Regions from separate parts of the Kitasatospora sp. NPDC058032 genome, predicted to be linked through region 4. Evidence: riboswitches for the same ligand, from Rfam matches in the RefSeq annotation. Region 4 holds a riboswitch; each other region holds the start of a gene.

Region 1 (3,165 bases), on a different contig from region 4:
TTGGAGGCCGACTCGTAGCGGACCGACGCGCCCGGCTTCGGGGCGTGGATGACCTGGCCGCCGCCCACGTAGATGCCCACGTGGTGGCGGTCGCCGTAGAAGATCACCAGGTCTCCGGGCTGGGCCTTGGAGATGTCCGACCCGATCTGGGTACCGGCGGTCGCCTGCGCCTGCGAGGTGCGCGGCAGCGACACGCCCGCCTGGGCGTACGCCCAGCCGGTGAGGCCCGAGCAGTCGAAGGAGTTGGGGCCGGTGGCGCCGTAGACGTACGGCGAGCCGAGCTTGCTCTCGGCGGCGGCGATCGCGGCGGCGGCACGCGAGCCGTTGGCGGCGGGCGCGGCCGGCTTGGCGGCCTCGGCGGCCGGGGCCGACGCGGTCGAGGAGCTCGACGAGCCGGAGGAGCTCGACGAACCCGAGGAGCTCGACGAACCCGAGGACGGCGCGCTCAGGTTGCTGCGGTTGTTGTCCCGGGAGGCGCGCTCGGCGTCGGCCTTCTCCTTGGCGGCCTTGGCGGCCTCGGCCTTGGCGGCGTCCGCCTTCGCCTTCGCCTCGGCGGCGGCCTTCTCCTCGGCCGCGCGGATGGCCTGACGCTCCTGCTCGGTGAGCGTGTTGAGCAGGTCCTGGGCCTTCTGCAGCTTGCCCTGGACCTCCTCCTTGGAGGACTTCAGCTGCTGGGTGGTGGCTTCCAGCTCGCCGAGCTTGGCCTGGGTCTCGGTGCGGTCCTGGTCGAGCCTGCGCTGCTGCTCCTGGAGCTCCTTCAGCGCGCCGGACTGGGTGGAGCCGGCCTGGTTCAGGGCGTCGGCCTGGCTGAGGAAGTTGTCCGGGCTGGCGGAGAGCATCAGCTGGACGGTCTGCGAGATGCCACCCGTGCGGTACTGCTCGCCGGCGATCTCGGAGAGACCACCCTGCGCCTCGATCACCGAGGCCTGCTGACGGGCCACCTTGTCCTGCAGCTCGGCGACCTGCTTCTGCAGCTCCTGCTGCTTGGCCTGGGCGCCGTTGTACTTCTCGGTGGCGACCTCGGCCTGCTCGTTGAGCTGGTCGACCTGCTCCTTGACCTGGTCCTTGGTCGGCGCCGGGTCGGCGTGGGCGCCGGACTGCGCGGAGAGGGCGACGGCAGCGGCGGCGACCCCGGTCAGGATCGAGACACGGGCGCGGCCGGCGGGCTTGGGACGACGATGGGACGCCACGAAGGCGGACTCCTTCTTCCTCATCCGCCTACCGGGTGAGCTGACGGGTTCGGGCGGAAGCGTGCCCTACGACGCCTCACCCGCCGCTCGCGCGGCCGGCCTGGCGCCGATTCACCCCGGAGGAACGTGGTTCCCCGGCTCCGCTCCACAGCGGGCCCCCCGACTGCTGGGTCCTCACTCGAACGGGCGACCCGAAGGCCCCGTCCCACTGCTTCGCGAACTCGGCGGCGAACCCCGCCGCCACCCAGGCTGGGTGATCGACTGTGCGTGGTTCGAGTCACGACCCTAGTAACAGATCCGTGATCCGTTCAAATCCTTGTCAGAAAAAAGCCGGAAGAATGCCCAAGTTCTTTTGTGAATATGACCGACCGTGACCAACCATCCACGTCCGGCTGATCATTTTCCGTCAGACGGCCGAACGGGTGGGCGAAACGCCAACGCCACCCCCGTGCGGAGGTGGCGCTGATCACAGGGGCCCTCGGCGGGCGCCCCGGGCGTGTCGTGCCGGTCCGTCAGACCCGGCGGATCGTGTTGATCTTCATGGCATCGGCCTTCATCACCTTCACCACGTCACCGGTGTGCGGCGCGTGCACCACCATGCCGTTGCCGATGTACATGCCGACGTGGCTGCGGTCGTCGCGGTAGATGATCAGGTCGCCCGGCTGGGCCTCGGCCAGCGACGGCACCCGGGAGCCGTAGTTGCCCTGCGCCTGCGAGGTGCGCGGCAGCGAGACGCCGGCCTTCCCGTACGCCCAGACCATCAGGCCGGAGCAGTCGAAGTTGCTCGGGCCGGTGGCACCCCAGACGTACGGCGAGCCCTGCTTGCCCATCGCGTTGGAGACCGCGGCGCCGGCCATGCCGCTGGCCTGCGGCAGGCTGCCCAGGTCGGTGCGCTCGTTGCCGCGCGAGGCGCGGTCGGCCTGCTGCTGCGCCGTCTTCAGCGCGGCGCGGTCGGCGGCGCTCAGCGAGTTCAGCAGGTCCTGGGCTTCCTTGAGCTTCTTGTTGACCTCGGCCTTGGACTGGTTCAGGTCCTTGGTGGTGGTGTCCAGCGAGGCCAGGACGGCGGCCGCCTCGGTCTTCTGCTGGTCGAGCCGGCGCTGCTGGTCCTGCAGGCCCTTGAGCGCCTCGGCCTGGCTGGAGCTGGCCTGCTGCACGCTGGAGGCCTTGTCCAGGTAGCCGGACGGGTCCGAGGAGAGCATCAGCTGGACGGACGGGTCGATGCCGCCGGTGCGGTACTGCTCGCCCGCCACCTCGGACAGCCCGGCCTGAAGCTGGGTCATCTGCTCCTGGCCGCGGGCCACCTGGTCCTGCAGCTGGTCGGCCTGCTTGCGCAGCTGGTCGGCGCGCTCCTTGGCGCCGTTGTACCGCTCGGTGGCCTGCTCGGCCTCCTCCTGCAGCTGGTCGATCTGCGCCTTGACGTCGTCCTTCTTGGGCGACGGGCTGGGCGCGGCGTGGGCGGCGACCTGGGCGGAGAGAGCGACCGCGGTCGCAGCGGCAGCGGTGAGCACGGAGACCCGCGCGCGGCTCGGCTGCTTGGGACGGCGGTGGGAGGCCAAGGGACCGGCTCCTTCTTCCAATGGCCTCACCCGAACGGGTGAGAATCCGGAAAATAGGTTTGACGCCAGACCCTAGTGAAGATCCACGATTCGCGCCACTCCCCCGATCGCGTGAACCCGCGCCGCCGATCTGACTTCACAGAACTCGCACAACATTGCCATCAGGGCGCTGACCAGCCGTCATGCCGGCCTGCTCGCGCCCGGGGGCGGTTACGGCCGGGCCAGCCGGTTCAGCAGCAGGACCGATGCGACGGGGCGCGCGCCGGCCTTCCGCACGCCCTCCGCGACCTCCCGGTCGGTGGAGACCACCACCACCGGGCGCCCCTGCGGCTCCGCCCGGACCAGTCGGCGGATCAGCTCGTCCGCCGTCTCCCCGGTCCGGCTGAACCGCACCCGCACCCCGCGCGGCGGCGCCATGA
Region 2 (3,165 bases), on a different contig from region 4:
GCCGAGCGCGGCATCGGCGAGCCGGTCGGCCAGTTCCTCGGTCACCCGGACGGCCACCAGCCGGCGCAGTTCGGCCAGGCCGCCGCTGACGTGCTTGTACAGCGAGGGGGTGGCGACCCCGGCGCGGGCGGCCACGGCGGCCAGGGTGAGGGCCTCGGGGCCCTGCTCGTCGATGAGGGCGAGGGCGTGGCCGACGACCTGCTCGGGGGTCAGTCCGACTCGGGGCACAGCGGTTCTCCTAGCGGGGGGGGGAGGGGCGGGACGGCCGGTGGTGCTCAGGCCAGGTCGGCGAGGAAGGGCAGCAGGGCGTCGGCGGTCGCCCGCGGGTGGTCGGCCATCGGGTAGTGGCCCGCGCCCTCGATCATCACCTTGCGCGCGTTCAGCGCGGCGGCCTGCCGGTCGGCGACCAGCTCCGGCTTCGAGAAGTCGGGGTCCTCGGCGCCCATCACCACCAGCGCCGGGCAGCGCACGGCGGCGGTCCAGCCGGTCGGCGCCGAGTCGCCGCGCACATAGCCGCGGGTGGCGGTCCGGCGGCCCGGGGTGCGCATCGCGGCGACCAGCCCGGCCACGTACTCCTCGTGGTCGGCCGGCTTGGGGCCCGGGTAGGCGGCCTTGCGGTGGTAGAGGCCCCAGAACGCGGGCGAGCGCACCAGCAGCGCGCCCATCGCGCCGACCACCAGACGCTGCAGCGCGCCCGGCGGCACGTTCTCGACGAAGGCGTCGATCAGGACGATGCCGGCGACCCGCTCGGGGGCGTCCCCGGCGGCCTTGACGACGCTGGCGCCGGTGTAGGAGTTGCCCGCCAGCACCGCCCGGTCGATGCCCAGGTGGTCCAGCAGGGCGAGGACGTCACCGGCGATCGCGGCGGGGGAGTAGTCGTCCCACAGGATCGAGGACTCGCCGAAGCCGCGCAGGTCCATGGTGATCACCCGGCGGCCGGCGGCGGCCAGCAGCGGGCGCAGGTGGCGGTAGGCGGCCCGGCTGTCGAGCATCCCGGGGAGCAGGACGACCGGAGCGCCCTCGCCGCGCTTGGTGTCGTCGAAGGCGATCCGGCCGCCGGGCAGGTCGAGGTGGCGGGTGACGGGGGCGAGGGTGCCGTTCATGGGGAGCCTCCTGGGGCGGGATCGTCGGCGACGTGCCGATAGCCATAAAGCTAAGGCTAATAGCCTTAGCCGTCAAGCTATCGACCGTTTTCCGTGCGACCGGTCCCGCCGGCGGGACCGGTCAGACGCCTTCCACCTTGAACGGGTCGTGCTCGGTCAGCAGCTTGTCCAGCCGCGCCTGGTCGACCCGGGTCACCAGCTCGGAGGTCTCCTGCCGGTCCCGGACCACCTTGGAGAGGGTGAACGTCGAGGTGATCGTGTAGAGCAGGCCGAGGGCGAGGAACGCCCGGGTCCACGGCTCCACCGGGAGGAAGGCGATCCCGACGCCGAGGGCGGTGCCGGAGAGGGTGAAGGACAGCACGGCCTGGATGTAGTACGCAGGCGTGGTGCGGGACTGCATCGGTGCGCTCATGGCGTCAGGATGGCCGCGCGGCGCCCGGCCGCACATGAGTAGGCGTACTCAAGTGAGGGGCCGTTCGTTGACGTCCTGACACGTTCGGTAGTGTCAGTTGTCATCAAACGTCCCAAATCGCCCACCGGACCGCGTGGTGTCCGGTCCGTATCGGTCGTCACCAACGGATGGCTTGGAATCGGGGGCCTCTCGGATTAACGTTTGATAACGCAGCGCGGTCGCAACGCCGTACCCAGACGGCACCGTGCGCCGTCGCCTAATCCCGCCGGCCGGCCTTCGGGCAGGCCAGGGAGCCGGGGAACCACGTTCCTTGGGGTGAATCGGCCAGGCTCAGGCCCGGCCGTAGGAGACCTTCCTGCTCCGAACCCGTCAGCTAACCCGGTAGGCGCGAAGGAAGGAAAGGAGCGCGCCTCCGTGGCGTCGACGCATACCCCGGCACACCCGTCCGGTTCCTCGGCCGGTACCCAGCTGCTCGACCACCCCGGCCCGTTCACCGGGCAGGGCCCGTTCGGCGGCCCCGCCGACGAGACCGCTCCGCCGGCCGCCGAGACCAGCCGGCACCGGATGCCCCGGCAGGGCCGCGGCACCGCTCCGCTGCTCGGCGTCACCGCCGTCGCCGCCACCCTGGGCGCCACCGGCTTCGCCTCCGCCACCCCGGCCGCCGCTCCCGCCGTCGAGACGCCCGACGAACTGCCGGTCGCGCTCTCCGCCGACCCCGGCCTCGCGCTCGCCGCCCGCATCCAGCAGCAGGCCGACAGCCAGCGCACCGCGGCCGAGGAGAACGCCCGCGTCCAGGCCGCCCAGGAGGCCGAGGCCAAGCGCGCCGCCCAGGTCGCCCAGCAGGAGGAGGCCAAGCGGGTCGCCGAGGAGGCCGAGAAGGCCAAGCTCGCCGCCATCAAGCTGCCGGTGCGGGACTACAACCTCTCCGCCCACTACGGCCAGAGCGCCCGCTACTGGGCCCACCTGCACACCGGCCTGGACTTCGCCGCCGGCACCGGCACCCCGGTCTACGCGGTCGGCCAGGGCACCATCACCTCGGCCGGCTGGGCCGGCGCCTACGGCTACCGGATCGTCGAGACCCTGCCCGACGGCACCGAGATCTGGTACTGCCACCTCTCCTCGATCATCAAGGGCTCGGGCAAGGTCGTCCCCGGCCAGCAGATCGGCAAGGTCGGCGCGACCGGCAACGTCACCGGCCCGCACCTGCACGTCGAGGTCCGCCCCGGCGGCGGCGCCCCCGTCGACCCGGAGAGCTGGTTCGAGCAGCGCGGCGTCACCCCCTGACGCTGCCCCGGACACCCTGAGCACCCCGCCCCGCCGGACGCGATCCGGCGGGGCGGGGTGCTGTCGGGGATCAGCAGGTGACGGGCGCGGTGACGGTCGCGGTCGTTCCGTAGCCCCAGGTGGTGGTCGTGAGGGTGGCCGTGACGGTGGAGCCGCACGGCGCGGTGGCCGCCAGGTAGCCGAAGCCGCGCCCGCCGGGCGGGAGGATGCCGCTCCCGGTGTCGGTGCCGAGCGAGGCACCGCCGACGACGCCGAGAGTCAGGGTGTACGAGGCGGACTGCGCGGTCCAGTCGGAACGGGTCGGCGAGGTGTAGCCGCCGGCCGTCACGCCGGTGCCGTCGATCGTGACGCAGACCTGGCTCCGGA
Region 3 (3,165 bases), on a different contig from region 4:
CACCAGTAGGCGTCCTCCCAGGTCTCGTGGCTGATGCAGCCGCGGAAGGTGATGCCGTGACTGGCGTGCGGGACGTACGCGTGGCTGCCGGCGTCGCGGACCACCACGCCCTCGACGACGGTGCCGCGGGCGGCGTCGCCGAGCCGGTGGAAGTGCAGGCCGTAGCGGCCGAGCACCGGCGCGGTGACCGGGGCGGAGCCGTCCGGGCCCTTCCAGGTCTCCTTGGTACCGGCGCGCGGGCCGACCCAGCGCAGCGCGGTGTGCCGGACGTCGGCGCGGCGGGAGCTGGTGAGGTGGACGTGGCTGCGGCCCTTCGCGGTGCCCTCGACCCGGACGCTGCGGGTCAGGTTGAGCACCTCGGCGCCGACGGTGACGCCCCCTCCGGCGGCGACCTTCGGGTGGGGGTGCTCGAGCGGGGTGTCCAGGGTGACGGTGGTTCCGCTGACGGACCGGATGGTGACGAGGTCGTAGCGGTCGGCGAAGCCCTCCTGGTCGGGCGGGCCGGTCGGGGTGACGGCGAGTTCGTCGCCGGGCAGCCAGCCGGCGGGCGGGGCGGCCAGGGCGAGGGCGGTGTCGCCGGCCCTGAGCTCGCCCTCGGCGCGGACCCAGGCGGTCTTGGCGGCGCCGTCCAGTCGCAGGTAGCCGGCGCCGGTGACCCAGAGGCCGACGTCGGTGTCGACCACCTTCATGCCGTCGCCCTGGAAGCGCTTCTCGTCGACGCCGGGGAAGCGCAGGGTGTGGACGTGGGCGCCGTCGGGGGCGAGGGCGAGGGCGCCGCGGACCTCGACGTTGCCGGTGGCGGCGAGGGTGAGGGTGCGGTCGGCGGCGAAGGTGAGCGCGCCGCCGGGCTCGACCAGCAGGGAGCCGACCTCGGCGTCGGTGTCGAGCAGCACCCGGTCGGTGATCCGTACGGCGCTGCGCGGGCCGGGCGGGTTGCCGCCCCAGCCGGCCCGGTCGGACCAGCGGCGTCCGCCCTGGTCCACGGTGGGCGCGGGGGCGGGCTGTTCGGGGGCTCCGCTGCCCGGCGGGCCGGTGCCGTCCGGCGGGGCGCCGCCGTGGCCGCCGTCGGGGCCCATCGGTCCGGCGGCCTCGGTCGGGGTCGTCCCGATGACGGCGGCCGGGGTGACGAGCCGGGTCTCGCCGGTCAGCGAGCGGCGCAGGACCTCCTCCCCGCTGATCGCCGCGAAGGCGGTGCCGACGGCGAGCCAGCGCAGTAACGCCCGGCGGGTCAGGTGAGTTCGGGATGGTTCGGGTGGGATGTCCGCTCTGCGGTGCTTTGCCCGGCGATGCGCTCCAGCCGGCCGAACGGCCGAACGGGAGGCGTCCGGCTCCTCGTCGATGCCCATCGGTGCGTAGCCCTCTCCCCGGACGGCTGCGGCGTGCCGGCGTGCCGCCGACGCTCTGAAGCATAGGCAGTTGCACGGGCCACGACCGGCGTTGCGGGAAATCGGTCATTTCTGATCATGAAGGACAGCCATTCGGCCGGGCCTTCGCAAACCGTGATGAGCGTCACACATGTTTGCGGTTTGAACGCGCCTCTGCTTAACGTGCTCCCCGTTCGTGGCCACACGGACCCAGTTCGTCCGCGACGCCGAGTCCTGCCGTCGGGCGCACTGGCAGCGCAATGCACCACGGCAGGAGCGGGGGAACCACAGGTAGTTCGCCCAGGACCGGTCCACGGACCGGCCCGGGGCTAGGGGTGAAGCCGCGTCCACAGCGCGGCCGGGCAACTCCAGCCCGAATCCGACAGCTCACCTCGCAGGCGTGGGAGAGGACCGCGTCTTCATGCTGCCCACCAACGGCACCCGACTGTCCGGCCGTACCCGTCGCGCGATCGCCACCCTCGGCGTCGCGGGCATCGGCCTCACCATCCCCTGCCTGACCGCCGGCACCGCCTCGGCCGCCTCCGTCGCCACCTGGGACAAGGTCGCCCAATGCGAGAGCGGCGGCAACTGGAGCATCAACACCGGCAACGGCTTCTACGGCGGCCTCCAGTTCACCAACTCCACCTGGGCCTCGTTCGGCGGCACCGGCTACGCCGCGCGCGCCGACCTGGCCACCAAGGACCAGCAGATCGCGATCGCCGAGAAGGTCCTGGCCGTGCAGGGCCCCGGCGCCTGGCCGGTCTGCTCGGTCCAGGCCGGTCTGACCAAGGGCGGCGCCCCGGCCGCGGTGGACACCTCCTCCGCCGCCGCCACCAAGCCGGCCGCCCAGACTCCGGCCCCGGCCGCCAAGCCGGCCGAGAAGCCCGCCGAGAAGCCCGCCACGGCCCCGCAGAACCGGCAGTGGCGTCAGCAGGCCGGTCAGCAGGCCGCCGAGGACTACACCGTGGTCGCCGGCGACTGGCTGTCCACCATCGCCGACCGGCACCAGGTCCAGGGCGGCTGGCAGCGGCTGTACGAGCTCAACCGCGCCACCCTGACCGACGGCCCGCACGCCATCTACCCGGGCCAGCACCTGACCCTCGGCGAGCGCGCCACCGGCCAGGGCTTCGACTGGTTCAACCGCGACCAGGGCGGCACCCAGGGCCAGGCCCGAACCCCGGCCACCCCGCCCGCGACCGAGCCCGCCGCGCAGGCCGGGACCCCGGCCCCCGCCCCGACCGCCACCGGCAGCATGGCCGCCGCCGTCGCCTTCGCCCAGTCGAAGGTCGGCCAGGCCTACGTCTACGGCGGCACCGGCAACGGCGGCTGGGACTGCTCCGGCCTCACCCAGGCCGCGCTGCGCGCCGCGGGCATCTCCGTCCCGCGCGTCGCCGCCGACCAGGCCGCCGCGTCCACCCACGTCTCGCTGGACGCCCTCAAGCCGGGCGACCTGCTGTTCTGGTCCAACAACGGCAAGGACTCCGGCGTCTACCACGTCGCGCTCTACATCGGCGACGGCAGGTACGTCGAGGCCGCCAACCCGAGCTCGGGCGTGCGCGTCCAGACCGTCGCCAACTGGGCCCCGGACTTCGCCGGCCGGGTCTGACCCCGCGACACCGTCACACCTGCCACACCTGCCGCACCGTCACACCGACGCCCCCGGGGAGAGTCCTGCCGCTCCTCCCCGGGGGCTTCGGCCTGTCCGGACGTGCTGCGGCGGGTCCGGGCGCCGCACGGCCGTGGCCGAACGGGGGCCGCAGCGGGCATGCTGCTGCCCTGCCCCCGAGAAGGAGTCACCATG
Region 4 (3,165 bases):
TTGCCCGGCACGTAGCCGGCCTTCTGGATGGCCTCGACGATGAGGTCCAGGGCCTCGCGGTTGGAGTCCAGGTTCGGGGCGAAGCCGCCCTCGTCGCCCAGGCCGGTCGACAGACCGCGCTCCTTCAGCACGCCCTTGAGGGTGTGGTAGACCTCGACGCCCCAGCGGACGGCCTCGGAGAAGGACTCCGCGCCGATCGGGGCGATCATGAACTCCTGGATGTCGACGTTGGAGTCCGCGTGCGAGCCGCCGTTGAGGATGTTCATCATCGGGACCGGCAGGACGTGCGCGTTGGGGCCGCCCAGGTAGCGGAACAGCGGCAGGTCGCTGGCCTCGGAGGCGGCGTGCGCGACGGCCAGCGAGACGCCCAGGATGGCGTTCGCGCCGAGCGAGGACTTGTCCGGGGTGGCGTCGAGGTCGAGCATGGCCTGGTCGATCAGGCGCTGCTCGGTGGCGTCGTAGCCGACCAGCTCGGGGCCGATCTGCTCGATGACGGCCAGGACGGCCTTCTCCACGCCCTTGCCGAAGTAGCGGTTCTTGTCACCGTCGCGGAGCTCCAGCGCCTCGAAGGCACCGGTGGAAGCACCCGACGGGACGGCGGCACGGCCGGTGCTGCCGTCGTCGAGGCCGACCTCGACCTCGACCGTGGGGTTGCCGCGCGAGTCGAGAATCTCACGAGCGACGACGACATCGATGGACGGCACGAGGCATCTCCTAGCGGAAGCAGGTTCGGCTGACGGTGGGGTGCAGTCGGCCGGACGATTGCGGAGTCGTTACGACCAGAGCCTAACCGCACGGGCTGTCCGGGCCACGTCGACCTCGGTTCCGTCTCAGCGTGTGGCCGTGCTACCCACCGGTAGTTCACCTGGTTGCCCGACCTGCGGGGTCCGGATGCGGACGAAGGGGACCGATCGGCCCCCTCCGTCCGTCCGCAGGATCGGACCGGCCGTCAGCCGAGGGTCAGGACCTGGCCCGGGACGATCAGGTTCGGGTCGCCGCCGACGGTGCCGCGGTTGCCGTCGTACAGCGCCTGCCAGCCGCCGGAGACGCCCTGGGTGGTGGCGATCCCGGCGAGCGTGTCGCCGGACCGGACGGTGTAGCCCTGGCCGGCCGACTGCTGCTGCGCGGCGGGGGCGCTCTGGACGGGCTGGGCGGCCGGCTGGCCGGCGTACTGCTGGTAGACGCTCTGGTGGCTGGTCCAGTACCAGGCGCCGTTGTTCTGGTACCAGTACACCTTGGCGTCGGCGTCCCAGCCGGCCTTGCCGGAGAAGGCCGGCGCCTGCGGGGCCTGCTGCTGGGTCTGCTGCGGGGCCTGCTGGGTCTGCTGGGCGCTCTGCGGCGCGTACTGGCGGGCCTGCGGCTTGGCGGCCTGCTGCTGCGGCTGGGCCTGCGGCGTGGCGGCCGGCTTCGGGGCGGCGAGCTTCGGGGTCTGCTGCTGGGCCTGCGGCTTCGGGGCGGCCGGCTTGGCGTCCGTCGAGGTGTCGACCGCCGCCGGGGCGCCACCCTTGGTCAGGCCCGCCTTCTGGGAGCAGACGGGCCAGGCGCCCGGGCCCTGCGAGGCGAGGACCTTCTCGGCGACCGAGATCTGCTGCCCCTTCGAGGCCTGGTTGGCCTGCGGCGCGTAGGCGGTGCCGCCGTACGCCTTCCAGGTGCTGGAGGTGAACTGGAGGCCGCCGTAGAAGCCATTGCCGGTGTTGATGCTCCAGTTGCCGCCGCTCTCGCACTGGGCAACCGCGTCCCAGGTGGAGGCCGGGGCGGCGGAGGCGCCGGTGGCGCTCAGGATGGGCATCGCCAGCCCGACGCCGGCGACACCGGCGACGGCGATGGCCTTCTCGGCCTGGGTACGGCGACGGTGACGACCGGTTCCAACGAACAGCATGAAGAGGTCCCTCTCCGCACGCCTGCGAGGTGAGCTGTCGGGTTCGGACCGGGAGGTGGCCCGGCCGCGCGGAGGCGGCTTCACCCCTAGCCGTGGGAGACGGCGCAAAACCTGGGTCCCCCGCCCCTGCCCAGGGTTCTGATCGGTTTCCCGTGGTGCGGCGGGCAGGACTCGGCGTTCCGCGCACGGGGCTCGCAGCTGCGAACTCCACGGAGAGTAGACAGATCTTCAGAGCAATCACAAGCTCATATCGCAGATATCACATCAACATCACGTCATGTGATTGATTGCCTACCAACCGAGGCGGTATGTCCGGATTGAGGATGGTTCAGACCCCCTGAAAGTGGGCAACGGAGAGTCCCCATCAGCCGGTTGTGCTGGTTCGTCAGCTCCCCGAACCGGCCTCCGGAACCGCTCCGAGCTGCGCTTTCTCCGGCGTGAATTCCACCGGAAGCTCACGGAGTCCACGCATGATCAGACCGCCGCGCCAGCGCAGGTCGTCGGGGTCGGCGGCCAGCCGCAGGTCCGGCAGCCGGGTCAGCAGGGTGGCCAGCGCGGCCCGCCCCTCCAGCCGCGCCAGCGGCGCGCCGATGCAGTAGTGGATGCCGTGCCCGAAACCCAGGTGCGGGTTGTCCGCGCGGGCCAGGTCCAGGGTGTTCTCGTGGGCGAACCGCGCCGGGTCCCGGTCCGCCGCCGCGAGCACCACCAGCACCGGGTCGCCGACCGGGATCGCCACCCCGCCGATGGTCAGCGGACTGGTCGCGAACCGCCAGGTGGCCAGCTCCACCGGCCCGTCGTACCGCAGGAGTTCCTCGATCCCGGTCTCCAGCAGCGCGCTCTCGCCGCGCCCGACGGACTCCTGGAGCAGGGCCCGCTGGCCCGGGTTGCGCAGCAGCGCGTACACGCCGTTGCCGATCAGGTTGACCGTCGTCTCGAAACCGGCGAACAGGAGGATGAAGGCCATCGCCGCCGCCTCGTTCTCGGTCAGGTGCTCACCGTGGTCGCTGGCCCGGATCAGCCCCGAGATCAGGTCGTCGCCGAGGTCGGCCCGCTTGCGGTGGATCAGCTCGGCCAGGTACGCCCGCATCCGCTTCACCGCGCGCCCCACCCCGCCGCGCCGGCCGCCACCGTGACGGATCATCATCCCGGCCCAGTCCCGGAAGTCGTCCTGGTCCTCGGCCGGCACCCCGAGCAGGTCGCAGATCGCGTAGATGGGGAGCGGGAAGGCGAACTCGTGGATGAGGTCGGCCGAGCCGCGCGCCGCGAAGCCGTCGATCAGCCGGTCG

Evidence for each region. Region 4 has a riboswitch for cyclic di-AMP ahead of ACFVUH_RS10180 (transglycosylase family protein). Riboswitches for the same ligand answer to the same signal wherever they lie in the genome.
Region 1: it holds a riboswitch for cyclic di-AMP, as region 4 does, so the genes downstream of both, ACFVUH_RS05010 (NlpC/P60 family protein) here and ACFVUH_RS10180 (transglycosylase family protein) in region 4, are expected to answer to the same signal.
Region 2: it holds a riboswitch for cyclic di-AMP, as region 4 does, so the genes downstream of both, ACFVUH_RS36185 (peptidoglycan DD-metalloendopeptidase family protein) here and ACFVUH_RS10180 (transglycosylase family protein) in region 4, are expected to answer to the same signal.
Region 3: it holds a riboswitch for cyclic di-AMP, as region 4 does, so the genes downstream of both, ACFVUH_RS00070 (transglycosylase family protein) here and ACFVUH_RS10180 (transglycosylase family protein) in region 4, are expected to answer to the same signal.

What each region holds. Positions count from the first base shown of each region.
Region 1 is NZ_JBHVRK010000002.1:462,323-465,487, forward strand. Features, by position in the region: gene ACFVUH_RS05010 (NlpC/P60 family protein) at 1-1,190, opposite strand, end outside; cyclic di-AMP (ydaO/yuaA leader) riboswitch at 1,201-1,357, opposite strand; gene ACFVUH_RS05015 (NlpC/P60 family protein) at 1,703-2,746, opposite strand; gene ACFVUH_RS05020 (NYN domain-containing protein) at 2,957-3,165, opposite strand, start outside.
Region 2 is NZ_JBHVRK010000045.1:24,195-27,359, reverse strand. Features, by position in the region: gene ACFVUH_RS36200 (TetR/AcrR family transcriptional regulator) at 1-228, opposite strand, end outside; gene ACFVUH_RS36195 (alpha/beta fold hydrolase) at 276-1,103, opposite strand; gene ACFVUH_RS36190 (YiaA/YiaB family inner membrane protein) at 1,225-1,515, opposite strand; cyclic di-AMP (ydaO/yuaA leader) riboswitch at 1,759-1,917, shown strand; gene ACFVUH_RS36185 (peptidoglycan DD-metalloendopeptidase family protein) at 1,930-2,799, shown strand; gene ACFVUH_RS36180 (hypothetical protein) at 2,870-3,165, opposite strand, start outside.
Region 3 is NZ_JBHVRK010000001.1:13,509-16,673, forward strand. Features, by position in the region: gene ACFVUH_RS00065 (hypothetical protein) at 1-1,346, opposite strand, end outside; cyclic di-AMP (ydaO/yuaA leader) riboswitch at 1,652-1,778, shown strand; gene ACFVUH_RS00070 (transglycosylase family protein) at 1,765-2,970, shown strand; gene ACFVUH_RS00075 (hypothetical protein) at 3,163-3,165, shown strand, end outside.
Region 4 is NZ_JBHVRK010000005.1:31,253-34,417, reverse strand. Features, by position in the region: gene eno (phosphopyruvate hydratase) at 1-704, opposite strand, end outside; gene ACFVUH_RS10180 (transglycosylase family protein) at 950-1,879, opposite strand; cyclic di-AMP (ydaO/yuaA leader) riboswitch at 1,885-2,028, opposite strand; gene ACFVUH_RS10175 (cytochrome P450) at 2,265-3,165, opposite strand, start outside.